One region of the Clostridium sp. AM42-4 genome, then DNA from elsewhere that is predicted to be linked to it. Evidence: riboswitches for the same ligand, from Rfam matches in the RefSeq annotation. Region 1 holds a riboswitch; the other holds the start of a gene.
The links. A riboswitch is a leader RNA that binds a small molecule or an ion and turns the genes downstream of it on or off. The one in region 1 is predicted to bind FMN.
Positions count from the first base shown of each region.

Region 1 (15,373 bases):
GATGTGTGTTATCCGCAAATGTCTGCAGAAGGAAAAGGATAAACGGTTCCAGACGGTAGCAGAGCTGGAACAGTCACTGAAAGAACTTTGGAGCCAGTCGGAATATGGTGTGTTCCGATATGGGACAAAGCGTATGGAAAAGTCTCTGGTGATCGCCGTGGCGGGAAGCCGTCACGGAGTGGGAACGACCCACATTGCTATGGGCTTTACGGCATATCTGCAGCGATGCGGAATGCCAGCGGTTTATGAGGAACACAATGAATCCGGAGCGGTGCGCCAGCTTGCGCAGTGCCGGGGAGTCAGGGCAGATTCCTGTGGAATCTTCCGCATCTGGAAAACACCGATGCTGCCCCGTTATGGGGAAGTGGTGGAGTGGAAGCCGTCCGGATACCGGATCCGCATTCTGGACTGCGGTGCAGACCCGGCTATCCTGACACAGGAAAATGCGGACGGATATTTGCTGATATGCGGTGGAAAACCCTGGGAATGGGAGAATTCCGGAGACGCTGCAGCATACTGCGACTCTGTTCATGGCCTGAAGGTGCTTTACAATATGTTTTGTGACCGGTTGCCTTTCCGGCAGAAGTATTGTGTTGCAGGTGGACTCAGGATGCCATATTTTGCAGATCCATTTTATGGGAGCAATCCGTCAGACCGTGTATACCGGACAATCTGGAACCAATGGTTTGGACAGGGAGGAGATACGGTACGAAGGGTATTTTCGGGAATAAAAAAGAGACTCCGGTAAGCTTGCCAGACCTCCGGTTCCGGACGATTGGCCTGGTGGGCTGCGGACGGGGAGTGGGAACCAGTCATCTGGCGATTTCTCTGGCCAATTATCTGACGGGAGTGAAACGGAAAAAAACAGCAATACTGGAATGGAACGGTCATGGGGATTTTTCCAGGATAGAACGGTTTGCCGGGAAACATAGCGGCAGACAGAAAGCGATGCAGCAGGAGACGGATCCAGGCAGGAATGTGTTTTGTCTGATGGATGTGGATTATTACAAAATGGCGGATCCGTCGGTGCTGGCTTTTTGTCTGGGGCAGGATTACCGTTATGTTATTCTGGATCATGGGGAAGCATCCCAAAGCAGCTTGTGCGAGTGTGTGCGCTGCGATCTAAAAATCCTGGTGGGCTCCTTAAATGAGTGGAAAGCAGAAGCATTTCTGGAAATTCTGGAGCAGGCAGGAAACATGGATAAAAGCTGGAAGCTGGCCGTAATGTCGGGCGGGGAGGAAACCAGAAGAGAAGTTGAGAGGCTGTTTCGGTGCAGGCTTCAGAAAATTCCAGCTTCAGTAGATGCATTTTGCATTACACCGGAAAAAATCAGGTATTTTGAAAAGCTGTTGCTGGGCACGCACATGTGAACAGTAGCAGGAGAAGGGTTACGATTCACGTAGTGCGTGAACAGTAGAAGTAATACAAAAGCATGCAGACGGTACAAAAACAGTGTGGATGGAATGTGTCACAGCAAAGCCTTCAAAGAGCAGGTGCCGTCTGGCAGAAAAGAGGGGCAATGACAGCAGCAGAGAAAAAGCGAAGAGAAGAAAACCAGCTTTATGTAGAGGGGTTAAAGCGGTATCAGGAAAGAGGAATCCGTGTTTTAATCGACGGAGAGGATGCCAGTGACGCAACGTGGGGAAAATTATTTGAGATTCATGAGGACGGAAGCTTCTACATGGGTGACTACATCTTGGAAGACCTCCCGCAGGAAGAATCTGAAGAAGAGGAAGAAGAGGGGGTGCAGGAGGAAGCGGAAGATTATATGAAATCCAGACGGTTAAAAGAAATCCATTTTGACATCGTGTATCACCGGTAAAAAAAGAAACACATTCTGATCAAAAAAGAGAATCCCCGATTCAGCCCGGGAAAAAGATCAGGAAAATTTAAGAGAAGCCGTGTCTGATTTATGGTATACTGATAAAAAAGTTATTGTTCATAGATAGGAATTTTTTGAACAGAAAAAGAATACCACGAAGGAGATACGGCAGATGAAACGGTTTCTTACAACAGTACTGACTGTGATACTGACGATCGTGCTGCTTGCGGGAGCGGCAGCAGGGTTTATTTTATACCGGAAGTACAAACCATCAAAAGAACAGGTAGACCAGAATGAATGGTATCAGGCCAGCGGCGATGAGATGGCGCTGTTTTTAGACAGTGTGCTGGTGGAAGGAGTAAAGGGACGTTATATCGATGGACAGACCTATTTGCAGTTAGACTGGATCGATGAAGCGGTGAATGAGAAGTTTTACTGGGATGAAGAGAACAGACAGCTGATCTATACCTTGCCAGATCAGATTGTGTATGCAAATGAGGAAACCATGGGAAGCAGCGGAAAGCCGCTGGTGGTGCAGCAGGATGGCCAGGTATGGCTGCTGTCAAGCCTGGTGACTGCTTACACTAATGTGCGTATCGATACATACGATACGGACAATGTGCGCCGGGTATTTGTAGATACGTCGTGGGAACCGCAGCAGCTTGCGGCCGTGAAGAAGAAAAGTGCGCTGCGGATCCGCGGTGGTGTAAAGAGTGCCATGATCACAGAGGTTCCATCTGATTCTGAAGTGATCGTGCTGGAACAGCTGGATAACTGGAGCCGGGTACGTACGGAGGATGGACAGGTGGGCTATCTTGCGAACCGACGCTTAAAGGAAACAGAAAGCAGGACGCTGGTCAGCACCTTTACAGAGCCGGAATATACCAGCATTTCCATGGATGGGCCGGTGGTGCTAGTCTGGCACCAGGTGACAAACCGCCAGGCCAATCAGGCAATGGAGAATCTGGTATCGAATACGAAGGGCGTAAATGTCATTGCACCGACCTGGTTTATGCTGACAGATAATCAGGGGAATTATGAATCCCTTGCAGATAAAAATTATGTGGACCGCGCCCATAGCATGGGACTGCAGGTATGGGCGGTTCTGGATAATTTTAACAAAGGGGAAAATGTCCAGTCAGAAATTTTGTTTGCCAGCATGGCAGCCAGAAAAAAACTGATCGCATCCCTGATGCAGGACGCAAAAACCTATGGCTTCGATGGAATCAATCTGGATGTGGAAGGAATCAAGGCTTCTGCCGGACCGCATTATGTCCAGTTTATCCGGGAGCTTTCTATTGACTGCAGAAAAGAAGGTCTTGTCTTATCGATCGATTCTTATGTGCCGGCATCCTATTCTGCCTTTTATAACTGGGCGGAGCAGGGCCGTGTAGCCGATTATGTAGTCATGATGGGATATGATGAGCACTACGCAGGCGGGGAAGCCGGTTCGGTTGCATCGATCGGATATGAGAGACAGGGCATTGAGGATCTGTTAAAGCAGGTACCGAAGGAAAAGCTCATCAGTGCGATCCCGTTTTATACTAGAATATGGAAAGAGGATGCATCTGGAACAACATCCCAGTCACTGGGAATCGCAGATGCAAAAGCGTGGGTCGAGGATAATCAGGTTGAACTTTACTGGCAGGATGACCTGGGACAGTATTATGGAGAGACGCAGAAGGATGGCGTAAATTACGAGATCTGGATGGAAGAAGAACGCTCTCTGGCATTGAAAATGCAGCTGATCCGGGACAATGGTCTGGCGGGTGTAGCCTGCTGGCGGCTTGGCCTGGAACCTGCGGATATCTGGGACACGGTAAAGCTGCCATAGGGTTCTGTGGGTGAACGGCAGATGGTTTGGAAAGGGTGATGGGAATATGAGAAAGAAAACAGATGGCAGAAGGCAGGTGCTTTCTGCCTTTCTGCCTGTTCTTGCGGCAGTGGCTATTGTGAGTGGATGTGCAAACAACCGTCCGGCAGATGCCACGGCAGTGTCAGGAGAGCAGCAGACAGAACAGGCAGGAGCTGAGCAAGAAAAGGATACGGAAAAAACAGCAGGGAGCGAAACATCGCAAGCAGCAGACGAAACAGCTTCGGGGAAAACAGAAGCGGACAGGGAATCCGGCGCAGATAAAACCGGAACTGAAAAAACGAAAAAAGAAATCCGGTCAGATGAGGTGAAAGAAGACTCTGGGCCGCTTCCGAAAGCCGAAGATGGCGGCTGGGTAGAAAATATCATGCTGGGAACCGATATCCATTATTTTTCCGATTCCCTCACCGATGGAGGACCCCGTTTTCAGGAAATGGTGGAATATGGAGACGGTAAGGTGGTCACTTATATTGACCAGATCACGGATGCGTTTCTGGATGAAGTGGTAAAGCTGCGTCCAAACGTGCTGGTTTTAAGTGGCGATCTCACCTTAAACGGCGAAAAAGCAAGCCATAAGGATCTTGCGGAAAAGCTGCACCGGGTAGAAAATAATGGAATTCCGGTTCTTGTGATTCCGGGAAACCATGACATCAATAACCGGCAGGCAGCGCGGTATGAAGGCGAAGAGCGCCTTCCGGCTGAATATATAACACCGGAGGAGTTCCGCCAGATATATCGCGCGTTTGGCTACGACGAGGCGGCCAGTGAAGATCCGAACAGTCTGAGTTATCTGTATGAGCTGGATGAGAATACCTGGCTGCTCATGATCGATAGCTGCCAGTACAGCCCGGTCAACAAGGTTGGCGGTGCGATTTCAGAAGATACGTATGAATGGATCGGGCAGCAGCTGGAGGCAGCCTGGGATGCTGGTGTAGAGATCATCCCCATTGCCCATCATAACCTGCTGGATGAAAGTGAGATTTATGTAGACGAATGCACGATTGAACACAGTGAACAATTTGTGGACCTTTTGGAAAACTGGGATGTACCGCTGTTTCTGAGTGGGCACCTTCATGTACAGCATTGCAAACGTTCCGATGAAAACAGGGGAATCTGGGAGATGGTAACAGCATCGCTGGCAACACCATCATGTAAATATGCGATCCTTACATACCGGGATGACCGGAGCTTTCTGTACCGGACCCGGTCACTGGATGTAGAAGGCTGGGCGAAGAAGAATGGGCAGACAGAAGAGGATCTTCTGAATTTCAGCAAGTTCCAGACACCATTTTTGCGCCGGGTATTCTATAATCAGGCAGTGGCGGCGTTAAAAGAGGTACCGGAGATTACAGACAGCGAACGAGAGCAGATGGCCCAGTTATATTCCCTGCTAAAATACCATTATTACCAGGGAACGGCATACCAGGTGCAGGATATGGTACGCAGTGATCCGGCCTATGCATTGTGGCAGGAGAACGGTATGGCAACGCAGCAGGGAGAATATTTCCAGTATATCCTGAAAGATGGTGTGCGGGACTATAACCGGCTTGAGGTAGAGTAGCGCTGTGAAGCGGTACGGGTTTCTGCCCAAATGAGAGTGAAAGACCCAAGTCTTTTCGCAGTCCGGGAGTCATATATTCTATAAGAAAAGGTCGGACCCGGAGAGATCGTATGTGGAAAGGTTTGGAAAGATTAGAGCAGCTTATGACAGTCATGCTTCTGACATCTGTTTTTTTGCTGTCCCGCCATGCAGGACTTATGGTATCCAGCCAGAGCGTGACAGCAAAGACTCACCGGCCGGTTGTAGTCCTGGATAGTGGACACGGCGGCATGGACCCTGGTAAGATCGGTATAGACGGAAGTCTGGAAAAAGACATTAACCTGCAGATCGCGGAACGGTTGAAAATGTATCTGGAGGCATCCGATGTAGATGTGCTCATGACCAGGGAGGATGACCGGGGACTGTACGAAGAGTCAGACGACAGCAAAAAGATGGCGGACATGAAAAACCGTTGTAAAAAAATTGAAGAAGCGAATCCGGATCTGGTGGTGAGCATCCATCAGAACAGCTATCACCAGGAACCGGTATGCGGCGGCCAGGTATTTTATTATAAAACATCCGAAAGAGGAAAGCGCCTTGCAGAGATTCTGCAGAGGCGCTTTGACTTTGTATTGGGAGAAAAGAATACCAGGCAGGCAAAGCCGAATGGAAATTATTATCTTCTCCTGCATGTAAAGCAGCCGATCGTGATCGTGGAATGCGGTTTTTTGTCAAACTGGAAGGAGGCGGCAGCGCTGAATTCTGCAGAATACCAGGATCGGCTGGCATGGACGATCCATATGGGGGTGATGGAGTACTTGAATGGCCAGTAACGAAAAACGAGAGAGAAAATCCTCTTGATTTTTAAACAGAGATGTACTATAGTTAAGGCAACGATAAGTTCTTCGGGGCGGGGTGTAATTCCCCACCGGCGGTTACAGTCCGCGACCTGTGTAAAGCAGTTGATTTGGTGAAATTCCAAAACCGACAGTATAGTCTGGATGAGAGAAGAAATTGTGTGAAGGCTTTTACAGCGAGACTTGTAATGGCAGCATGAATGACTTGAATCCCCCGGGTAGCGATATCCGGGGGTTTTTTCGGTCTCATAGGAAATTGCACCATATGAAATAAAATGCTCCGTGAGAATGTACTAAGACACATTCTTTCTTGCTTCACACGATTCCTCTGAATGATGAACTTACACAATCTATTTCAGGAGGAAAAAACATGAAAGAAAAATTACTTACGACCAAAAATGTTGTATTAATGGGAATGTTTGGTGCCCTTGCAGGTGTGCTGATGCTGTTTGAGTTCCCGCTTCCGTTTCTTGCACCGAGTTTTTACGGACTGGATGTCAGCGAGGTGCCGGTACTGATCGGAACCTTTGCCATGGGACCGGCGGCAGGCGCAGTTATGGAAGTTGTAAAAATTCTGGTAAAGCTGGTATTAAAGCCGACCAGCACCGGCTTTGTAGGAGAGTTTGCAAACCTTGTGATCTCCTGTGCCCTGGTCATTCCGGCAGGTCTGATCTATAAAATTTCCCATACCAGAAAAGGTGCCATGACAGGACTTGTGGTGGGAACCATCTGCATGGCAGCGGTTGGCGTGGTAGCCAACGCCCTGGTTATGCTCCCGTTCTACTCCAACTTTATGCCGCTTGAGACGATCCTGGCAGCAGGTGCAGCCATCAACCCGGCAGTCGGAAGTGTATGGACCTTTGCGTTGTTCTGTGTTGGACCGTTCAATGTGGTCAAAGGCATTGTAGTATCGGTTGTGACTGCTCTGGTTTATAAACGTGTCAGTGTGCTGATCCACAGTATCGGAACGCACAAGACCGTGAAAAACGGGAAACGTGTGAATGCATAAATAATATAGAAAACTTATATTCTGACACCCTGCGGTCTGTCTTGCACCGCAGGGTGTCTTGTGTTATGATAAGGCAGAAACAGACCGGTAAAAAGATAAGGTTTTGTGCCGGGAATAATGATGTGGACACAGCGTTGGCAGCACGCTGGCCTCATGTTGCGTGCAGGATTGCAAAGAAGGTAAAGCTATGAATACAAAACTGGTAAAAATAGAAGATACAAAACAGATCAAAGATGAGGAACTGGCTGAGGCGGCGCAGATTTTGCGTGACGGCGGGCTGGTGGCATTTCCGACCGAGACGGTTTATGGTCTTGGCGCGAATGCACTGGATGAGACTGCGGCAAAGAAGATTTACGCAGCCAAGGGTCGCCCGTCCGACAACCCGCTGATTGCGCATATTTCCTGTCTGGAAGAGCTGGAGCCGCTTGTGGCATACATTCCGGAGGCGGGAAGAAAGCTGGCGGAGGCATTCTGGCCGGGACCGCTGACCATGGTATTTCCGAAAAGTGACATTGTGCCTTACGGAACGACCGGCGGGCTGGATACGGTGGCAGTCCGTATGCCGAGTGACCCGGTGGCAAACCGCCTGATCAAGCTGGCTGGTGTTCCGGTGGCAGCACCGAGTGCGAATACATCCGGCAGGCCAAGCCCGACTACGGCACAGCATGTATGGCAGGACATGGAAGGCAAGATTGAGATGATCTTAGACGGCGGCCCGGTGGGAATCGGTGTGGAGTCTACCATTGTGGATGTATCCGGGGATGTGCCGACATTGCTTCGTCCGGGTGCAATTACCATGGAGATGCTGCGCGAGACCGTAGGACAGGTAGAGATTGATCCGGCGATCCAGGCACCGCCAAGTGCGGATCTGCGGCCGAAGGCACCGGGAATGAAATACCGGCATTATGCACCGCATGCAGATTTGCAGCTGGTAGAGGGTGAGACTGGTAAGGTGGTGGAAACCATCAACGAACTGGTGAAAGAGAAGCTTGTGGAGGGCAAAAAAGTCGGTGTGATCTGTACCGATGAGACAAAGGCGCGTTATCCGCAGGGAGAGGTTCGAAGTGTAGGACTTCGTGCGAAGGAAGAGACGATCGCCCACAACCTGTTTGCGGTATTGCGTGAATTTGATGATCTGGATGTGGATTGCATTTATTCGGAGAGCTTTTCGAAGGATCATCTGGGGCAGGCAATCATGAACCGGCTTACAAAGGCCGCAGGGTATCATGTGCTGAAGGTGTGAAAAAACAGAAGCCAGAACAAAAACAGAGTAGGATCTGCTGATGTCAGGATGACGCAGACGCATTGTGATGCAGCAGGATAGAAGACAGGAGGCGGCATAAGATGAGCAATTCAAAGAAACGTGCAGATTACATTTCCTGGGATGAATATTTTATGGGTGTGGCGGATCTATCCGGCCGCCGTTCGAAGGACCCGAACACGCAGGTTGGTGCCTGCATTGTCAGCGAAGATAATAAGATCATGTCCATGGGCTACAATGGTTTCCCGAAGGGCTGCTCAGACGATGAGTTCCCGTGGGGACGTGAGCAGGAGGGCGATGATCCGTACAGTACCAAATATCTGTATGTGACACACAGTGAACTGAATGCGATTTTGAATTATCGCGGAGGCAGCCTGGAAGGCAGCAAGATTTATGTAACCCTTTTCCCTTGCAATGAGTGCGCAAAAGCAATCATCCAGGCAGGAATCAAAACCATTATCTATAAGGAAGACAAATATCCGGATTCTCCGTCGGTACGGGCATCCAAACGCATGCTGAATGCGGCAGGCGTGCGGTATTACCAGTACGACCAGACCGGAAGAAAGATTGAGATTGACGTATAAAGTATGAAGTTTTTATTGACGGCGATCAATGCCAAATATATCCACTCCAATCCCGGAGTGTACAGCTTAAAAATATTTGCCGAGTCCCAGGGCGCGGCAGCAGCACAGGGAGACCAGAATCTGTTTGATGATGGTCTCCCTTGTGTGCCTGAGAAGGCAGCGCTGACTGCTCCTGCTGTAGCAGGTCTGACGGAGGTTGCAAAAGAAAAACAGGGAGCCGGATGCAGTATGCAGGTGGAAATTGCGGAGTACACCATCAACAACCAGATGGAACTGATCCTGGAGGATATTTACCGGAGAAAACCGGATCTGATCGGGATTTCCTGCTATATCTGGAATATTTCCTATGCGCTGGATCTGGTGCGGGATATTCATAAGGTGCTTCCCGATGCCGATATCTGGCTTGGCGGTCCGGAGGTTTCCTATGACGCGCCGGAGCTTCTTACCAGGGAGCCGGAGGTGTTTGGTGTCATGAAGGGCGAAGGCGAAGAGATGTTTGCCGGGCTCTTAAACTGTTACCGGACACTGGGGTGCACGGTGCGGAGTCTGTGGCAGAATAAAGACTCTGATATACAGGCTTATGGGATACCGGCTATGGAACGGGAAAACAAAGCGGGTGATTTCTGGCAACAGATGCAAAAGGTTGCAGGCCTTACCTATCGACGCGAAGACGGAACCGTCTGCGACCAGCCGATCCGTCCAGTCATGGATATGAGCCGGATCCCATTTTTATATCCGAGTCTGGATGGCTTTGAAAACCGGATCGTTTATTACGAGAGCAGCCGTGGCTGCCCGTTTTCCTGCAGTTATTGCCTGTCCTCCATCGACAAGTCCGTCCGCTTCCGCAATGTGAAGCTGGTGCTTCAGGAGCTGGATTTCTTTTTGGAGCGGAAGGTACCGCAGGTAAAGTTTGTGGACCGGACCTTTAATGCAAAAAAGAGTCATGCCATGGCAATCTGGAAGCATATTCTGGAGCATGATAATGGTGTGACAAACTTCCACTTTGAGATTACGGCAGACCTTCTGGATGAAGAAGAACTGGAACTTATCAGCCGGATGCGCCCGGGGCTGATCCAGTTGGAGATCGGCGTGCAGAGCACCAACCCGGATACGATCCGGGCAATCCGCCGCAAGATGGATCTGGACCGCCTGCGCTATGTGGTGGAACGGATCAATGCAGGGAAAAATGTACACCAGCATCTGGATCTGATCGCCGGACTTCCTTTTGAGGATTACGATTCCTTCGGGCGTTCGTTCAACGATGTGTACGCCATGGAACCGGAGCAGTTCCAGCTTGGTTTTTTGAAGGTGTTAAAAGGCTCTTATATGCACGAAAAGGTAGAGGAGTACGATCTGAAATACCGGGGAAAGGCACCGTATGAGGTGCTTTCTACCAAATGGCTGCCTTACAGCGATGTGCTGCGCTTAAAAGGTGTAGAGGATATGGTGGAGGTTTACTATAACAGCCGCCAGTTCCTGAAGACATTAAAGCTGTTCGAGCAGGAGTTTGGAAACGCATTTTCCATGTACGAATACATGGCGCAGTATTATGATGAAAATCATCTGACCGGGTTAAACCACAGCCGTCTGGCCCGCTATGAAATCTTCCATGATCTGATCCGTCAGAGGGTGGGGGAGGAAAAGCCTGGTGCATTCGAGGATGCGCTCATGTGTGATCTGTATCTTCGAGAAAATGCCAAGAGCCGTCCGGCGTTTGCACTGGCGCAGGCACCTTATAAGGAAGAAATCCGACGGTTAGTTCCGGAACTCAGGACGCTTGGAACACAGATTCATGTGGAGGTGCTGCGTTCGGGCGAAATTTTGCTGTTTGATTACCGGGAGAAGGACCGGTTAAACCATAATGCGAAGCTGACGGTGTTGGGGAGGATCTGAGTATGAGCGGAGAAAATGTGACGCTGGATGCAGAAAATAAGAAGGATGCCGCAGTAGATCAGATGAAGCACGATCTGGGAGCAGGAATACGGCTGCAGTCGGGGCAGGCGGTTGGGAGACAGATTCAGATTCCGAACAGTTACATCGCGCTGGATCTGGAAACTACCGGCCTGAATCCCAAACAGGATAAGATCATTGAGATCGGGGCTGTGCGGGTTGAGGCTGGTCAGGAGACCGGGCGCTTTCACACGATGCTCGATCCGCACCGGGAATTGGAGACGCGGATCACGGAACTGACAGGTATCACCGGGGATATGTTGGAAAACGCCCCGGATCTTGTGGACATCCTGCCGGGATTTCTGGATTTCTGTGGAGAACTTCCGCTTCTTGGCCATCGGATCATCTTCGATTACAGCTTTTTAAAGCGGGCGGCGGTCAACCAGGGCCTTACCTTTGAAAAGGACGGGATCGACACGCTGACGATGTGCCGCCGTTTTATGCCGGCAGAGGAGAGCAAACGGCTGGGAGCAGCCTGTGCCTTTTATGGTCTTACACAGGAGAGCGCCCACCGCGCACTGGGCGATGCATTGGATGCCCACAGGCTGTATCAGAAGCTGGTGGAGAAGCATGCAGGGCAGGCGCCGGAAGCATTTGCGGCTGAGCCTCTGATTTACAAGGTAAAGCGGGAACAGCCCGCATCCAAAAAGCAAAAAGAGGACTTGCGGTATTTACTAAAATATCATAAAATAGATTTACCTGTGCAGATTGACTATCTGAGCAGGAATGAGATTTCCCGTATCACCGATAAGATCATATCGAAATATGGGCGGATCTCCATGAAGCAAACTTAAAAAACCGGCCCCTTAGACAGGGCTGGTCCTATTTTTTAGAAGAGGTGATTCATTATGATGAATATGCATAACAATAAGAAAGCCCGCATTATCATGGGTATTGTGATCGTAATCCTGATCGTGGCTATGGTTGCGCCGATGGCACTGTCTGTCATGATGTAATGGATTCCTGCGTCAGCAGGTAGTAGAGCACGAAGTGCGGGATCCGTGAGTTTAAGCTATAGTATGTGAGCAGCAAAGGGAGAAGTTTATGAAAATATGGAATCTGCTTGGGGGACTGACGTTGGTGGCAGCCCTGGGGAGTGCAGTGGCATTCCCTGCTTACGCAAAAGAAGCAGCATATCCGGATGGTATTTATGTAGGGGATTTTTCCCTTGGTGGATTGACAAAAGAACAGGCGGAGAAAGGATTTTCCCAGTATCTGTCTGAGCTGGAGGCGCGCACCGTGACACTGCGTGTCGATGGAACCGAGGTTAAGACAACGGCAAAAGAGCTGAGGTATGCCTGCGGAAACGAAGATGCACTGGAAGAAGCAGAAGATTATGCGGCCGGTGGCTGTCTGATCCGGCAGTATATGGAGCGCAAGGATCTGGAAAAGGAGCCGGTTCATATTCCGCTGGATGCACAGGTCGACGAAGCGTCAGTCCAGATGCTGATCGATGCGAAGTGTGCAGGGCTGGTCGATGAACCGAAGGATGCAGTCATTACGCGGAAAAACGGAAAATTTGAGATTACAGAAGAACAGACAGGAAAGACTGTCGACACCAAAGCAACCATCGAGAAGCTGAATGAGGCGCTGGCAGAAGATTTGGCAGAAGTGACAGCCGATGCGGTGATCATTGTAGGAGAACCGAAAATCAAAAAAGAAGACCTTGCTTCCATTTCCGATGTGCTTGGTACCTGCACGACGGCTTATGCAAGCAGCGGTGCATCACGCTCCGGAAACATTGCAAATGGTGTTTCCAAGATCAACGGCCATGTGCTGATGCCGGGGGAAACCTTATCGGGTTACGAGTGCATGCATCCGTTTACCATCGAAAACGGTTATTTTACGGCAGCGGCGTATGAGAATGGCCAGGTTGTGGACAGCGTTGGCGGCGGTGTCTGCCAGATCGCAACCACGCTTTATGACGCATCACTGGAAGCAGAACTGGAAATCACCCAGCGGCAGAACCATTCCATGATCGTCACCTATGTGAAACCATCCATGGATGCGGCGATTGCCGGAACCTATAAGGATATTAAGATCACGAATAACTACAGTACCCCGATCTATATCGAGGGAACGACAGCGGGGAAAACGCTGACCTTTACGATCTACGGAAAGGAAACACGTCCGACAAATCGGAAGGTAGAGTACATTTCCGAGACGATAAGCAAGACCGATCCTGGTGAGCCGCAGCGAAAGGTAGACAATTCGCTTCGCCCGGGACAGACGAAGCAGGTTCAGTCAGCACATATCGGTTACAAATCCAGACTGTGGAAGGTGGTAACGGTAGATGGTGTGGAGAAAGAGCGCACCATCCTGCATACCGACACCTACAATCCGTCTAAGGCCATTGTTCTGGTAGGACCGGCAGCGCCGGCAGAGACACCGGCTCAGCCTGTGGAAACTCCTGCAGAAAACACGTCGGCGGAAACTTCGGCAGAACATACACCTGAGACCGCCGCATCGGCGGAAACTGCAGCACCGGCAACCCAGCCTGAGCAAAGCCAGGTGGTGGGACCGGGAACAGCAAATGCGTCTGCGGGCGAAGCTTCAGCCGGAGGACCCGGTGAGGCGGCAGCACCAGTTGAAAATGCATCGCAGCCGGAATAATCCGGAGTCTTGTAAGGCTTTTGTTGCTGGGCACGCACGCGTGAACCGGAATGAGGATTGGAATGCGAAGCATCGGCAAAATCCCGTTGCCAGGCACGCGTGCGTGCACAGCAACAATGGCATGCTTCCGAACAGAAAAAGGATTGAAATATTATGATGCGAAGAATTGAGCGCGAGAACACGGGACTTTTGCACCCCGGACAGGATCTGGTGGTTGCAGGTTATGCGGGTCTCGCGGGAACTTTGAAGCTGGTGGAAACAAAGAAAGAAGAGCTTTCCCATTGGTTTTCCGGTGAATATATGGATGAGATCGCGGAATGCAGTCAGTACCTTGTGCCAGTGACAGCAGAAAGTGCGCAGGAAACAGCAGGTCTGGCTGAAGTGGCAGCACAGTTGGCTGGCACGTCTGCGGTGCAGAAACAGGATCTGGAACCAGAAACCGCATATGATGGAACTTTCTGGAAAAGTCTTGGTGCCACAGAGTGGGAACCGGCCGGGGAAGGCGGCATCTTAACTGCCATCTGGAATCTGACCGGCGCCTATGAGACCGGCGTGGAGTTTTATCTGCGCCAGATCCCCATCCGCCAGGAGACGGTGGAGGTCTGTGAGCGCCTGGAGTTAAATCCGTACCGGCTTTACAGCCAGGGCTGCATCCTTTTGACTGCCGAAAACGGCGGTCAGCTGGTGCGTGCACTGGCAGAAAAAAACATTCCGGCACAGGTTATTGGCCGGGTGAACAAAGGCATTGCACGGGAAATGGTCGTGCAGGAAGGACGGGGATTTTTAGAGCGTCCCCAGCCTGATGAAATAACGAAAGTGATTCCCGGTTTTTTCGCCTGAAAAGATCGGGATTCCCTATATATCGCAGCTGCACAGGATTTTCCATGTGAACAGGAATCATGTTGCAACTGCAGGATTTACACAATTATACAAGGAGGCAATCAAAAATGAGAGAGAAAATTTTGGCGGTAATCGAAAAAAACAGCAGAATCGATATCCATGACCTGGCGATTCTTTTAGGGGAGAGCGAAGTCGCGGTCGCCAATGAGATTGCCGAGATGGAGAAAGAACATATTATCTGTGGTTACCACACCCTGATCAACTGGGACAACACCAGTGAGGAGAAGGTCGTTGCGCTGATCGAGGTAAAAGTAACTCCCCAGCGCGGCATGGGATTCGACAAGATTGCAGAGCGCATCTACCAGTACAGCGAGGTCAATGCCGTATACTTAATGTCTGGAGCATTTGATTTTACCGTGTTTATTGAGGGCAAGACCATGCGCCAGGTTGCACAGTTTGTATCCGACAAGCTGGCACCGCTTGATTCGGTCTTAAGCACTGCAACCCATTTTGTACTGAAAAAATATAAGGACCACGGAACCATTCTCTGCGACGAGGTCCAGGATGAAAGGATGCTGATTACACCGTGAGAAACCCATTAAATGAAAAAATCGTTTCCATCCCGCCGTCCGGGATCCGTAAATTTTTTGATATCGTCAGTGAGATGAAGGATGCTATCTCCCTTGGTGTGGGCGAGCCGGACTTCGACACGCCGTGGCACATCCGCGAGGAAGGCATTTATTCCCTGGAAAAGGGCCGTACCTTTTATACCTCCAATGCAGGTTTAAAGGATTTAAAGATTGAGATCCACAATTATCTGGAGCGCCGCTGCAATGTCTGCTATGATCCGGACCATGAGATCATGGTAACTGTGGGTGGCAGTGAAGCGATCGATGCGGCTATGCGTGCCATGATCGATCCGGGCGATGAAGTACTGATCCCGCAGCCAAGCTATGTTTCCTATACTCCGTGCTGTGTTCTGGCAGACGGTGTTCCGGTCATCATTGAACTGGAAGAAAAGGA
Region 1 covers NZ_QUIK01000018.1:28,490-43,862, forward strand. Annotated here, with positions in the region: gene DW922_RS13470 (serine/threonine-protein kinase) at 1-748, shown strand, start outside; gene DW922_RS13475 (hypothetical protein) at 751-1,371, shown strand; gene DW922_RS13480 (hypothetical protein) at 1,521-1,823, shown strand; gene DW922_RS13485 (glycosyl hydrolase family 18 protein) at 1,996-3,657, shown strand; gene DW922_RS13490 (metallophosphoesterase) at 3,704-5,257, shown strand; gene DW922_RS13495 (N-acetylmuramoyl-L-alanine amidase) at 5,368-6,069, shown strand; FMN riboswitch at 6,134-6,253, shown strand; gene DW922_RS13500 (ECF transporter S component) at 6,464-7,102, shown strand; gene DW922_RS13505 (L-threonylcarbamoyladenylate synthase) at 7,290-8,345, shown strand; gene DW922_RS13510 (dCMP deaminase family protein) at 8,447-8,947, shown strand; gene DW922_RS13515 (B12-binding domain-containing radical SAM protein) at 8,951-10,840, shown strand; gene DW922_RS13520 (3'-5' exonuclease) at 10,843-11,691, shown strand; gene DW922_RS13525 (VanW family protein) at 11,942-13,510, shown strand; gene DW922_RS13530 (AIR synthase-related protein) at 13,664-14,350, shown strand; gene DW922_RS13535 (Lrp/AsnC family transcriptional regulator) at 14,458-14,940, shown strand; gene DW922_RS13540 (aminotransferase class I/II-fold pyridoxal phosphate-dependent enzyme) at 14,937-15,373, shown strand, end outside.

Region 2 (15,373 bases), on a different contig from region 1:
AGAAATTCCGCTTCCAAAATCGTCGATCAGGATCTTCGCTCCCTTTTTCTGCAACCCGGTCAAAAATTTACTTCCGCTTTCGGTAATATCTGCATAAGCAGACTCTGTGAGTTCATAATGGAACATACTGACCGGAATTTTCTTGTCATTTACATTTTCCCAGATGCGTCCCATGATGTCTTTGTCCATCAGGTCCATACGGGAAAGGTTTACCGCAACCGGAAGGACCTTTTTTCCCTCCTGTTTTCGTTTCCGGATCATTTCCCTTACCGTTCTGTTTACAAATGTATCCAGCTTGGTAATATGGCCGCTGTTTTCCAGCACTGGGATGAACCGCCCCGGAAGGACCGGATTTTTCTTATCCGGGATCCAACGGACCAGAGCCTCCGCAGAAACGATTTCTTCGGTTTTCGCATCATAGACCGGCTGATAATAGACACAGAACTCATTCTTTTCAATGGCCTGTTCCAGATTGATCATCACACGGCTATTATCATCGTATTCCATTTTCATGCTTTCATCGTAAATGGCATACGGCTGCACATACTGGTTAGAAATATAATTCTTTGCCAGCTTTGCCCGGTCGCACATATCCGATACGCTTAACGTACACTGTTTCGGGACATAATAAATGCCGCAACGCCCATGGAGTTCAATGTCTGTCTTTCCGTCATGATAAGAATAATGCAAAAGCTGGTTCATCTGATCTAACTTTAAGTTAGCGGTATCCACGAACGCCACAAAACGGTCTGCCTCCATACGAGCCGTTACGAGTGGTTTCAGGAAGCTTTTTTCCAGAGCATCCACGATTTTCTTTAAAATACGGTCTCCCTTCTCGTAACCAAACAGATCATTAATGGCTTTAAAGCGCTGGATATTAAAAAACAAAATTGCATACTGGGCATCGGACTGTTTTCGCAGGATTTCACCCACCTGCCGGAGAAATCCTGCACGGTTTGGAAGTCCTGTAAGCGGATCTGTTTCCAGTTCTTTTGTCATATCGTCCGCAACCAGCAACAGCATATTTTCAGATTTGTCAAACCAGTAATAAGTATAACGTTCCGTCAGCTTATCAGTTGTCTGCACGGCAAACGAATGCATTCCCTTCTCTTCCATTGTTTTTCTTAAAAATGTAAGATTGGTTTTGGAAAGGAAACGTTCCCTGTCATTTGGATGAATATGATGCCCGCAAACCAGCTCTGCTGCTTTTTTATATGGGATATTTTTACGTTTCTTTATGTCGATGTCTTCCAAATGGCAACTGCGGAAATTTATGATTTCCCGGTCCAGGCTGAGCAGGCTGAGCAGCTTATAATCTTTCTGGTAAAGCACTTCGTTGGTAACATTATCCAGATATTCCTGTGTGATATCTTCGATAAACATTTGGGCTTCCACATGGCCGGTGACCGTGTTTTCAAATAGATAAATAGTCACCTTATCTACCAGCATCATATCTCTATTTACAAGATGACACCGGTATACCAGAAACCGTTTTCCATGTTTATATTCACGTAAAAGTGAGGAAACACTGAATTCTTTTTTCATGGTTTCCAATACTTTCGGCGTGGATGCATATACAAAAACATGACGTTCCATCCATGCTTCCATGGTTTCTTTCGTGTCATTTTCCTGTCGTCTTCCCTGGCGCATAACTGCAAGAATGATTCCATCTGTTATGTCAATGTGCAGTGCTTTTCTTAATCGCTCTGTTTGTTCTGTCTGTAAAACCACAATCACACCTCATTCAAATAAATACTCGTAATGATTTTCGTATCGTCAGCGTTATCGGCACTGCTTTTTATGCTTCAAGCAGCTTCATGACCATCTCACGGTCAAATGTCACTTCTGCAACATGATTCACTTCGATCTGGTATAATGCATTTGCCGCAATATGCTCTGCTGCCTGCTCCAGATCACGGATCCCGCTGGTCCCAGCAAAGAATTCTACCACCGCATCCAGGCCATCCGATGCCACATTGCACTCTCCGTCTTTTAATCCCATACGTTTTAATACCTTCGGCAGTGCAAATCTGGAAAAGATGATTTTCTTTTCCTCTGCCGTATAATCCGGGATATCGATCACCGCAAAACGTGACATGAGCGGCGCGCTGATCTGGGATTTATCGTTGGCTGTTGCAATCGGATAAACACCGACGGTTGGAATCATACATTCCATGTAGTTGTCAGTAAAACCAAGATTATCGAGCAGTGTCAGCAGTACATCGGCCGGATTTCCGTTTCCTTTTCCGGAAGCTGCCTTATCCAGCTCATTGATGATAAATACCAGGTTGGACTCCCCTGCCATGGAAAAGGCATCCATGATAATGCCCGGCTTTGCGTTCGCGTAGATACGGGAGCTGCCGGTCAGCTGCTCCGGATCGTTGATGGAGCTCATATCCAGGGTGGTCCATGGAAGCTTTAAGATACGGGCTACTGCGTAGGCAATCTGGGACTTTCCGGTTCCGGCAGGTCCTACTAATAAAAGTCCATAGGCAGGAAGAGTGTGCGTACGGTTGATCTGGATAATGGTCTCAATGATACGCTGTTTTACGCGTTCCATTCCGTACAATTCTTCATCCAGGATCCGGCGTGCTTCCTTCGGATCGATCGATTCAAAGTAATTGCTCTTCCACTGGACATTCATCATAATAGAAAGTGCGCGCTGCGCATGGCGGCGTTCCTCCGGGGATACCTCATGGGAACGCGCTACTGCCAGGTTTCTCCGCGCCCAGAGACGGATGTTGTCTGGAAGGGTTCTTCCAGCACAATTCATGAAATCCGTGATACTCTGAATGCTGGTCAGTTTCATGTCGTCGCCAGCTTCTTCCAGGCTTTCATCGACTACGTTCTCGCCCGGCGCATTGCTCGCAAACAGCCGCTCGATCATAAACTGTAAAAAGCCGTCTTCTGCCGAAAGCTTGGTGCCGCCGCCAAACGCCGTCTCCCGGATTTTGTAAACAGCATACCCTTCCGGACGGTTTTCGCCTGACAGACGGACGCTGATATGATTTTCCCCAAGCCATTTTAACAAGCTGACAAAGCGGGCATCAATTTTTAAAATATCAGCGCTTACCGTGCCATCCTTCTCCTGAAATTCGAAGGTGGTACGTTTTACCGGATTCGTAAACATTCCGCAGGAATGATGCTGCCATTTCCGTTTTTTGTTATCGAGGACAAGGATCGGTTTTTCCGGAGATGCCTCCAGCTCACTCGACTGAAATGTGGTATACGTGCACTCGCCCGGATTCTTTGCGTCCGGAGCATCGCTGAAATCAAATACTGGCATACGGTTTTCCCCTTTTATCTCAAGTATCGTCTAATATCATATGATCTGATGTCAATCACAATATTCTGAATCACCATATTCTGAATCACCATATTCAATGTAACATATTTCTTTTCTGTCAACAAGTCTTTCGATTATTATAAAGAAACATAACTACAGCCATCACACAGATCGTCAGATAGCCGATCACACTCAAGAAATCCGGCATCTGGCTGAACAAAAGAAATCCTAACAGGGCAGAAAAGATGATCTGTGAATAATCGTACACCGAAATCTCGCGCGCCGGAGCATTGCAGTAAGCCGCAGTAATGCTGAACTGACCACCGGATGCCGCAAGTCCTGCAAGCAGAAGAAATCCAAGCTGGGACGCACTCATCGGATGGTAATGCAAAAGCAGGTACGGCAAAGAAACCAGGCAGGAAAAACCGGAAAAGAAAAAGACGATAAAAGGTCCTTTTTCTCCCCGCTCTCCCAAAAGCCGTACAAAGGTATACGCAACACCTGCAAACAGACCGCCGCAAAGTCCGATCAGTGACGGTACCAGTGCCATGTTGGCAAAGGTCGGTTTTAAAATGAACAAGCTTCCGATAAAAGCACCGACTACGCAAAATGCCTGTGTTGGCTTTACTTTTTCGCCAAGGATCAGAAAGCTGAATACAATGGCGAAAAACGGCGACATCTTATTTAACATGGAAGCATCTGCCAAAACTAGGTGGTCGACCGCATAAAAGTTGCAGAAAATTCCCAGCGTTCCAAACGTAGAACGCAGGATCAGATACCCGAGATTTTTCTTTGCATCAGTCAGCCAGATCTTATTTTTGATCAGAAGGATCACGGCAAAGAAAAATGCGATCAGATTTCGGAAAAAACTCTTCTGCACAGACGGGATATCTCCGGCGAGACGTACAAACACACTCATCAGGGCAAAGCAGAATGAGGACAATACAATATAAAGGATTGCTTTATGTTTCCGGTTCATGCTCAAGCCTCCTCAAAACCAAAATCCGCATAATCTTCCGGCAGGAAACGGTGATAAATGATGTGGCAGCCTTCATCCTTAAAGCAATAATAATAAGAATCTTTTGCGCCTTCTGCGAACCGGATTAAAAGATCAAATTCATCACCCTTTACCGGCTTCACAATAACCGGCCATGGCTGTTTTTCAAACAATGCTTTGATTTCTTCCATGGTACAGTCATGGCGTCCGACCAGTTCGACCAGCTCTTTGATAAATTCGTTTGGAAGCGTGTTTTCCTTCACATATACAACGCCTTCCTCCGGAATCAGGAAGCAAAAGCGTTCCTTCTTTGCAGAAACCGTGATCTTTCCCAGGTGTGGTTCTGCCTCCCTGCAAAAGTCAGAAAGCAGCGTGAGCATTTCCTGCTCCCCGCATGATTTTCCAGTCAGGTGCATAAGGGAGCTCAGCGGATAGTACAGACGGATACACTCCTTCCGGTAACCAAGCTTGGCCTGTTCCTCTTTGACCAGATCGATGATATTTTGTTCCAGTTTTTCAAATTGCATTTGTTGTTAGTCTCCTTATTACATTCCATTTTCCTTGCTGTAGTCTTCATTTTCCATATACAGCAAAAATAGGGATGCCGGCCTTTTTTGCCTGAACATCCCTCATTTTTTGATCACTTTTTTAAACTTCGGTCATCTGAAAGCCCTTTGCGGCCAGACATTTTTCTACGAACTCACAATCGTCTGTGTGAAGAACCATGACCGGCTTTCCAGACTGACGGTTGAAAGACAGGTACTGGTAATTGACATTGATATTGCTCTCTAAGAATGCTGCCAGAACCCGGTTTAAGCTTCCCACCTCATCCTCTACTTCGATGCCGAGTACATTGGTGAGACGGCATAAGTAACCGGCCTCAGTCAGGATTTTCTGTGCCTTTTCCGGATCAGTAACCACCATGCGGATGATTCCGTATTCCGCACTGTCATTTGTGACAGAACCAAGAATATTGATGTCGGCCTCCGTCAAAATGCCAGTCACTACCTTAAGTGCCCCCTTTTTATTTTCTGCGTATACAGATACCTGCTTTAACATGCTCTATTTCCTCACTTTCCATTTTCCAACGATTTATCTATTTACATACAGATTTTTAGTTTTCTTCTTTTATTTTAAACGAAAAATAAGATTCGTCAACATGTTATTCTTTTAGAGTGCAAAAGTTTTCAGTATTTTATCGGTGCTTTTTATCTATGCTTCCAATGCACGGATCAGATTCACCATCTCGATGGCACCGGTCGCGCACTCATACCCTTTATTTCCTGCCTTACTGCCTGCACGCTCGATTGCCTGCTCAATGTTATCGGTGGTCAACACACCAAACATCACCGGAATGTCACTGTTTAAAGAGACATTTGCAATCCCCTTGGAGACTTCACTGCATACATAATCATAGTGGCTTGTGCTTCCACGGATCACGGCACCCACACAGATTACCGCATCATACTTTTTACTTTTCGCCATCTTCGACGCGATCAGGGGGATTTCAAAGGCACCTGGCACCCACGCGATATCGATATCTTCCTCTTTGACATCGTGGCGTTTTAAACCATCCAGTGCCCCGCCAACCAGCTTTGACGTAATAAATTCATTAAATCTTGCTGCCACAATTCCTACACGGATTCCTTTTGCTACTACATTTCCTTCCAGTACTCTCATATGTTTGTCCTCTTTCTTCATAATATATTATAAAATGATATTGCAACAGATTTTTTACCCTCTAATACCGCAGCAGATGCCCCATACGCTGCTGCTTGGTCCGCAGGTAAAACAGATCGTATTTCGTCGCGCTCATCTGGATCGGCACACGCTCTTTGATGGTCATGCCAAACTCCGAAAGCTGGTATACTTTATCCGGATTGTTGGTGAGCAGGCGCATGCTCTTTACTCCAAGATCCCGCAGGATCTGTGCACCGATGTAATATTCCCGCTCATCCCCGGCAAAACCAAGTGCCAGATTAGCCTCCAGGGTATCCATGCCCTTTTCCTGCAGTTCATAGGCCTTCAGCTTGTTGATCAGACCGATGCCGCGTCCTTCCTGCCGCATGTAAAGGAGAATACCACGTCCTTCTTTTTCAATCTGGGTCATGGCTGCCGCAAACTGCTGGCCACAGTCACAGCGCAGGGAACCAAACGTATCGCCGGTCAGACATTCCGAATGAATCCGGCAAAGGACATCTTCCCCATCTCCAATCTCACCTTTTACCAGTGCGACATGATGTTCGCCATTTAATCGGTTTACATAGCCGTAAGCCACAAATTCTCCGTATTTGGTCGGCATTTTCGTCACAGTCACCCGGTCAATCAGTTGATCCTGGGATTTCCGGTAATTTTTCAGGTCCTGGATCGTGATGAATTTTAAGTCCCATGTTTTTGCCAGTTCCTGCAGTTCGCTGGTGCGCATCATGGTTCCGTCCTCTCGCATGATCTCACAGCAAAGCCCGCATTCCTTTAATCCGGCCAGGCGGCACAGATCCACGGTAGCTTCCGTGTGTCCTTCCCGTTCCAGAACACCATTCTTTTTTGCCAGCAGCGGGAACATGTGTCCCGGTCTGCGAAAGTCCTCCGGCTTTGCATCCTCTGCCACACAGCGCATGGCCGTGACGGAGCGCTCCGCTGCGGAAATTCCGGTCGTCGTATCGACACAATCAATCGAAACCGTAAACGCTGTCTCATGGTTGTCTGTATTATTGGTCACCATCTGAGGAATCTGCAGTTTCTTTACATATTCCTCGGACATCGGCATGCAGATCAGTCCTTTTCCATGGGTTGCCATGAAATTGATATTTTCCGTCGTGGCAAACTCTGCCGCACAGATGAAATCTCCCTCATTTTCCCGGTCCGGATCATCGGTCACCAGAATGATATGTCCTTTGCGAAGTTCTTCTAACGCTTCTTCTACGGTATTGTATTGAAATGCCATAATTTTTCCCTCCTGCCTTGCGTTTTATTAAAATCCATATTGGGTCAGAAATTCTTTTGTAATTTTGCTTTCTGTCTGTTTTTGTCTGGAATCTGGTTGTTCTGGACATTTGCACTCTGTCATTCCCCCACCCAGCAGCCGCTCCACGTATTTCCCGATGATATCATTCTCCAGGTTCACTTTATCTCCTTCTTTCCGCTCTCCCAAAGTTGTCACGGCATTGGTGTGCGGTATCGTGGAAACGGAAAAAGATTTCTCCGTCACCGATGCCACAGTCAGGCTGATCCCATCGATCGTAACGGATCCCTTTTCCACAATATAGCGAAGAATTGCCGGGCTGGCTTCCACAGTATACCAAATTGCATTATCATCCCGCGAAATCTTCCGGATCGTTCCGGTTCCATCCACATGGCCACTTACGATATGACCGCCAAACCGCCCTCCTGCTGCCATTGCCCGCTCCAGGTTCACGTGCATGCCCGGTTTTGCACCTTTTAAGGAAGAACGGTTTAATGTTTCATGCATTACGTCTGCCGTAAACCCGGAAGTGTCCAGATTCGTTACCGTCAGGCAAATCCCATTGACTGCAATGCTGTCGCCCACTTTGGTACCGGCAAGCACCTGTTTTGCCTGAATGGTCAGCGCCGCCGAATGTGCACCCCAGGTAATCCGTTTTAACATTCCAATCTCTTCAACGATCCCCGTAAACATCCTGCACCTCGCTTTCCACTAGGAAATCCTCGCCCAGCTTTCGGATTTCTCTGACCTTCAGCCGGACCGCTTCCGAAGGATCTGCCACACCAGGCCCCTCCACCGGCGTTTTGGCTTTTGCACCGCCAAACAGCTTCGGTGCAAGATAAGCATGTACTTCTTTGACAATCCCGCTTTTTAACGCGGACCAGTTTAAGGTACCGCCTCCCTCCAGCAAAATACTGTCGATCTGTTTTTCGCCAAGCAGCTTCATCAGGTCCTTGAGATTCACATGCCCCTCTTCCTCTGAAACCGGCAAAATCTGGCAGCCCGCCTGTTCATAGGGAAGATATCGTTTTTTGTCCGTCTCGCAGACAGCCAGAATTGTAGGAATTTCCCTCGCGGTCTTTACGATTCTGGATTCCATCGGAGTTTTTAAGTGTGTATCACAGATGATCCGGACCGGATTTCTTCCTCCCGGCATGCGGCAGTTCAGCAATGGATCATCTGCCAGTACGGTATTGACACCCACCATGATGCCACGATAACGGCTGCGCTCCCGCTGCACCCAGGCCCTTGCCTCCTCACCGGTAACCCATTTGGATACCCCGGTGTATGCCGCAATTTTCCCATCCATGGTCATGGCATATTTCAAAACCACATAGGGAGTTTTTCTGCGGATGTAATGGAAAAATACCGGATTTAGAGCATCGCATTCCTCTTTCAGCACATGGGTTTCTACCAGAATGCCGCGTTCCCGCAAATACTGGATTCCCTTTCCGGCAACCAGTGGATTCGGATCATCCGATCCCACAAAAACCCGCTTGATCCCCGCCTGCACAATTGCCTCTACGCAGGGAGGCTGTTTTCCATAGTGGCAGCATGGCTCTAACGTGACATAGAGGTCTGCCCCCTCCGTCGGCTCCATACAGGCACGGAGCGCATTGCGCTCTGCATGAAGTTCCCCATACCGCGCATGGTATCCTTCCCCGATGATTCTCCCGTCTTTTACCACCACGGCACCTACCATCGGATTCGGACTGGTCCAGCCTTCGCCTTTTTTCGCCAGTTCCACTGCCCGGCGCATATAATCCTGTTTTGTCAAAGACTCCTTCCTCCATTTCCTGTTCGCATAAGTATCAAGCAGAAGGATGGTTAACGTCAGATGCACCACAGATACTTCTGAGTTATGCAATACAGAAAAAAGCAGATCCAAAGAATCAATATTCTTCAGAATTTGCTTTTCTTTTTGTACTGTTTTTCCGTTATTTTTGAATTTTCCGTATCCTGTAGACCATTTTCCAAATCATGAAAAAGAACTTTCTTTGTTCCTGCTCACGAAATCACGAAAAATGCGATCTGCATGTTCCATTTGTTTCATAAAACACAATTCCTATGAAATAAAAGAAGCTCTGGAATTTTCATTCCAGAGCGGTTATCACAAATACGGTATTTTCAAAAATATAAGAAATACACGATCATTCTTCTTTCATCCAGACTATACTGTCGGCTTCGGAATTGCACCGAATCATGCCTTGCGGCTCGTGGGCTTTACCACCGGTGGGGACTCGCACCCCGCCCTGAAGACTTTATGCTTTTTACAAGGGGTATTATGGCACATTTCTATAGGAAAGTCAAGATATGGTTTAAAATTGGTGTAATCCTGTGTGAATCCAGATTCATGAAACTATAACAGGTCCAAAAGCACATCATACAACGGAACATTATTTTTTACAATCAGCATCAGTTTTTCTTTTGCACCGTTCAGCTGATGAAACAGCTTCCGCACAGTATGATTTTCAGAACGCAAATATTGATTTTTATCATAGAAATACTGCTCATCCAGCATCACCGCCAGACAATCCGGTGTTTTTCCTGTTACCATATGTTCTGACAAAAGCTGATATCCCTGTTCTTTTGCATCCTGAATCAAATTTTCTGCTTCCTGGTTATCGTTGGCATAAAACACAATAACATTTGGAAAATGTCTGGTAACTTTCCGTTCTGGAAGATGCATCATATTTTGAATAAAAGTTGAAAGTTCCGCATTGGTCCGTATCCGGTTTGTCAGGCGAAACATCCAAACCTCAGCAAGATTTTCCAACTCCTGTTTTATGCTTTGATCCGCTTCTTCCGGTGAAACCGGGCTCTCATCGTCACTGGAAAAAACAACCGGACGTCTTCCAGCCAGGTTTACAATCCTATGTAATACATCCTGACTCAGTAAATGTGCTTCATCAACCAGAACGGCACTGTACTCATCTAATTTTGTTTCTTCTGTAATTTGCGAATCCGAAATCCAGATAATACGCAGCAGGCGTTCATGAAGTTTTTTCCATTCCTGCCCGGAAGTTCCACAGTGAATCATGCATACCTTTTGCCGGGCAGAAAGTTTCATGGCAATGTCATACAAAAGCAAGGTTTTTCCTGTTCCGGGAAGCCCCAAAAACCAGTAATACCCACTTCGTTCTGTCCTGATTCTTCTTAGAATCTGCCGTTCGATATCTTTCTGCTGCGCTGTCAGAAAATATTCCTTTCTCAGGAAACGTTCCGGCTGTGTCAGCGGCGAGATCAGATACCATTCCGCCTGGAACAATGTTTCCAGATTTCCAGTGTAATCTGGGCTTTTCTCCTGCAATTCCTCGCACAACTGTTTCCAGTCTGTGTCGGCAATGTGGTCATGATTCGTCAGACGCACCAACCGGTTCTGACTACTGATGTAAGTGTAAGACTTGATCGGTTTTCCAAGTACAGACAAATAATAGCAGTTCTGTATCAGCTGCCTGCGTATGGCATCTTCGGAAACCGCACCGCTTTTCAGTTCAATGTTTACGATCTGGTTTTCTTTCACCTGGAGCAGGTCAAATTCCTTTCCAAGCCGTGGAATCTGAAAGGAGTAGAAAAAGCGCAGACGGTATACATGCTCCATATGAGCTTCCAGCTGATCTACCAGGGCTTTCATGCTATTCAGTTCCCATGTACGAAACTTCAGTGGCTTTTCTCGTTCAGATAAATGATACTCCAGTTTGGTAAGATTGGTCAGCTTCTGTTCTCTTGTCAGTGCATAAATTGATATTGACTTCATTGTTTCCTTACTCTCTCCGCTATATTCTTCCAGTTTTGATTCATCTGCGCTTTGCCTCTGGCTTTACTGCCCCAATAGCCAGAATGCCTTTCATAGCTTCATCATACCACACAAACAAATCCCGAACAATCTGCCATTCTAATTTGATCTGATTCTTTTTTCTCCATTTTCCTTTTCTCCTCCGCTATTCAGTGCTATAATGAAACGGCAAAGCAGTCACGTGACTTCGTCACGGAATCGACTGCACAAACGGAGGTTAACCCACATGAATTTACAACAATCAATCCTAGAAAACCTTGATATAAATTACTCTTATCAGCTGGCGAAGCGCATGGAACAGTTCCGCTCCAACCCGGTGCTTGGTTACCGGCCGGCCGGTTCCAAGGCAGAATTCGAGACCGGCGAGATGCTGAAACAGGAAATGGTAGCCATCGGCCTTTCCAACGTCACAAAAGATGCCGTAAAGGTAGACGGCTGGGAATTTAAAAAGGCGCTGCTTTCTTACACCGATGAAAACGGAACACGTCATGAGATTCAGCTCGGTGCTTACCAGACCACCTTTGTGACCGATGGCCCGAAGGACTTTTCCCTGATGTATCTTGGAAAAGGAACTGCTGCCGACTACGAAGGCAAAGACGTTACCGGGAAGCTGGTTCTGGTCGACATCAACCAGCGAGACGAATGGTGGATCAATTATCCGGTCTATCAGGCTCATTTAAAAGGTGCTGCTGCGCTGATTGCTGTACAGAGCGGCGGCTATGGCGAGATTGACGATGAGGCGCTGAATGCGCAGGATATCGCCGGACCGGAAAATGCACCTGCGTTTTCTATCTCCAGAAAAGATGCAGACCCGTTAAAGAGTCTGCTCCTTGCAAAAGAAGCTGCTTCTAACACACACATAGATGCGGATGCCCCTGCAGGCGATACCGCGCTTACTTCCGAGATTACCGTAACCCTGGATGCAGACAGCCGCGTAACCCGTGACTGCACTACTTACAATATCGTGGGATCGATTCCGGGAAAGCATGCAGACCGCATGATCCTGTTATCTGCCCACTATGACTCTTACTTCAGTGGTTTCCAGGACGATAACACCGCGGTTGCGCTGATGTTTGGAATCGCGAAAGCACTTTTAAAAAGCGGCATGAAGCCAAACAACACCATTGTGATCTGTGCGATGGCTGCGGAGGAATGGGGGGTTGTAGACTCCAACTTCGACTGGTCGACCGGCGCTTACGAGCAGGTGTTTACCGCGCATCCGGAGTGGGTTGGAAAGGTCATCGCTGATTTAAACTTCGAGCTTCCGGCGCTTGCACACGGCACCCGTGCCCGCATCCGCAGCTGCTACGAATATACACGCTTTTTGGAGGAGTATCTTTCCGAGCTTCCAGACCTGACCCAGGCATACCCGGAGGAGACCCGCATTACTTCCCCGATTGAGACCTGGTCGGATGATTTTTCCATGGCGATTGCCGGAATCCCATCCATGGTCAATGATTTTACCGGCGGCAGCTTTATGGAAACCCATTATCATTCCCAGTTCGACAATGACGCATTTTATGACGAGCAGGTCTACCGGCTTCACCACGAGCTGTTTGCCCTTCTTGTGGCTGCTCTGGACGAGACCTGCGTGATCCCGTTATGCTCTGCCCCAGTTATGAAACGTGCACTGGACGGATATGCTGCATCCAAAGAGGTGCTCCGCCCATTTGTTGCCATGGATCTCATCAGCCCTATGACACTGGCTTCTCTCGTGGAAAAGATTGCAAACCTGGAAGATATGTTACAGCACGCACAGGAGGTTGCAGAAAGCCGCTATGAATCCCGCATGCATACCAACAGCCGTTACCAGGCACTTCTGGCAGAAGGAAAAGCAGAGGAAGCGGAGGCTTTATTTATGGAATCAAGGGAAGCCGAGCAGGAAGCACTGAGACGCTTCAAGTGTGCGCAGGATGAGCTGGTCCGCATTGACTGGTATGGAAATGTGCATTATCCACACGAAATCCTGCTTCAGAATATCCGCCTCATCGGAGGAGCGATCGCAAACTTAAAAGAGCAGAAGCTCTCTTCTGCCCTTCGCAAACTCTACCAGGTCGACAACAATGCTTACGCATTCATGTTTGACCAGGAAGTCTATGACCATTTTACGGATTACGTATTAAACCAGCCGCAGGACCGCCTGAAATGGGGATACAAACGCCTGATGCCGCATGAGAACCTGTATGCTCTGGTGAAGACACTGCTGGCACAAAAAGAGACTGCCCAGGAGGAGCTTCAGCTTTCTGCACAGATCAGTCATCTGGAACGGATCTTCCAGGACCAGTGCCGTCTGCTGATCCAGACGACAGACCGGATCCAGTGCCTGGTGCATGACCAGTTTTTAATCTGACGATACCAGAAGCAAAACAGACGAAATCCGATATACCACAAATTACCAAACAAAAGAAAGGACAGACGGTCTCCCGTCTGAACACATTATGGAAAGCGATAAACTATACCGCGTACAGCGTGAAGACCTGCCGAAACTGGAAAAGCTTTTATATACCTGTTTTAAACATGACCCGCTCTATGAGACCCTGATCCCGGATCCGGAAATCCGGGAACGCCTCATGCCGGAGCTTTTCCACTGCGATATGGACGAATTTTATGAAACCTGTGAGATTTTTTCTGACAGTGCCGATTTAAACGGAATCCTGGTGGTTTCCGACGAAGCGGAGCCTTACAACATCTTTCAGTTTTACTTTGCAGAAGCGCGCGCAACCCTTCAGACCGATACCTACCTGATCAAAGAGGATCCATCGTTAAAAACCTTCCATAACTTTTTAAAGGGTGGCGATTACTTAAACTCCAGCTGGACGGACCAGCTTCATCAGAAGCAGCGGCTTCACATCATCTATCTGGCTGTCGATCCAAATATGCAGCACCACGGCATTGCCGCGCACCTCATGCAGGAAGCCATCGATTATGCCGATGAGCACCGCATGATGATCTCGCTGGAAACACACAACGAGCATAACGTGGAATTCTACAAAAATCTCGGTTTTAAGGTTTATGGGATTATGAAGCAGAATTTCCCATTAAAGCAGTATTGCATGATCCGTGAGATCCAATAAAAGAAAAAGGCATAGACAAAACCCCAGGGAGCATATCATATCACACTGCCCCTGGGGGTTTCATTTTATCATTTCAAAGCCAGTAGTTCTGCACTCATCACACTGGCTGCCTGGTCATTCAGGTATCCACATGCTTCCATGCGGCTGATTACCTTCTGCTGGCGTTTTTCAGCCAGTGCCAGGTTTTTGCTTGGCGCATATCTGGACGGTGCATTTGGCACGCCTGCTAAAAGTGTCGCTTCGTAATCATTCATCTGGGAAGCTGGTTTCCCGAAATATCCTTCACTGGCTTCCCCGATGCTGTAATAGCCATCTCCAAAATAGATGCTGTTTACATAGAGTTCTAAAATCTCATCTTTTGTATACTTCTGTTCCAGTTCAAATGCCAGAAACACTTCTGCCGCTTTGCGGTTCATGGTTTTTTCCTGGGAAAAGTAAAGATTCTTTGCAAGCTGCTGGGTAATGGTACTTCCACCTTCCACGTAACGTCCTGCCTTTAAGTCGTTGACCAAAGCCCGTCCAATAGCGATCGGATCAAGTGCCCCATGCTCATAAAAGCGGTGATCTTCTACCGATATCACAGCCTGGACGTAAGTCTCCGGCAATTCCTCTATGGAAGTAAAATTCTCCTGGCTGCGGATTTTTGCGACCTTTTCCTCCAGACTTACTTCTTCTACTGCATTTTTGTATAAGCCATAGCCCTCTCCGGCTAAGCTAAATCCACATCCTGCAACGATCGTGCAGGCAAATGCAAACATCCATTTCGCAATTTTCATTCTGCTCATCATAAAAAAGCCCCCTCATCTGTGCTGTCTGAATTCTGTCTTGTTTTCTTATGACATCATTCTAGCACAATGAGGGGGTTTAAGACTTTACCGTTCCCTTAGCGATTCTGACACTATTCCTACAATTCTGACGGGAATTGGAAAATTCTGACAAAAATCTTACATCCCGTCAAGAGAATCTTATACTTGTAAACACCAAATGATCACAAACCTGTGGCCACGGATACAACCACCTTCATAACACCTGCCAATACCATGACCCAGATAGGATTCATCTTCCCCTTCTGCAAAAGGATAAGACAGACCACAAAGATTCCGGCCATAACCCAGTTGGTATTTGCAAGTGCGATCTTGGCATTGCTGCCCCAGAACGCATTGACCAGGATCGCGATTCCGGCAGAGCCGATCAGCGCTACCACGGCTGGTCTGAGCGATGTAAGAATTCCCTGCAGCATTGCCATGTTCCGGTATTT
Region 2 covers NZ_QUIK01000013.1:36,350-51,722, reverse strand. Annotated here, with positions in the region: gene DW922_RS11390 (bifunctional diguanylate cyclase/phosphodiesterase) at 1-1,731, opposite strand, end outside; gene DW922_RS11385 (AAA family ATPase) at 1,799-3,286, opposite strand; gene DW922_RS11380 (DMT family transporter) at 3,405-4,265, opposite strand; gene DW922_RS11375 (DUF3877 family protein) at 4,268-4,810, opposite strand; gene DW922_RS11370 (ACT domain-containing protein) at 4,932-5,342, opposite strand; gene ribE (6,7-dimethyl-8-ribityllumazine synthase) at 5,496-5,963, opposite strand; gene DW922_RS11360 (bifunctional 3,4-dihydroxy-2-butanone-4-phosphate synthase/GTP cyclohydrolase II) at 6,025-7,227, opposite strand; gene DW922_RS11355 (riboflavin synthase) at 7,255-7,938, opposite strand; gene ribD (bifunctional diaminohydroxyphosphoribosylaminopyrimidine deaminase/5-amino-6-(5-phosphoribosylamino)uracil reductase RibD) at 7,919-9,022, opposite strand; FMN riboswitch at 9,395-9,509, opposite strand; gene DW922_RS11345 (DNA/RNA helicase domain-containing protein) at 9,605-11,002, opposite strand; gene DW922_RS11340 (M28 family peptidase) at 11,268-13,391, shown strand; gene DW922_RS11335 (N-acetyltransferase) at 13,480-14,115, shown strand; gene DW922_RS11330 (biosynthetic peptidoglycan transglycosylase) at 14,184-14,903, opposite strand; gene DW922_RS11325 (chromate transporter) at 15,104-15,373, opposite strand, start outside.
Region 2: another riboswitch for FMN. It lies ahead of ribD (bifunctional diaminohydroxyphosphoribosylaminopyrimidine deaminase/5-amino-6-(5-phosphoribosylamino)uracil reductase RibD); the one in region 1 lies ahead of DW922_RS13500 (ECF transporter S component).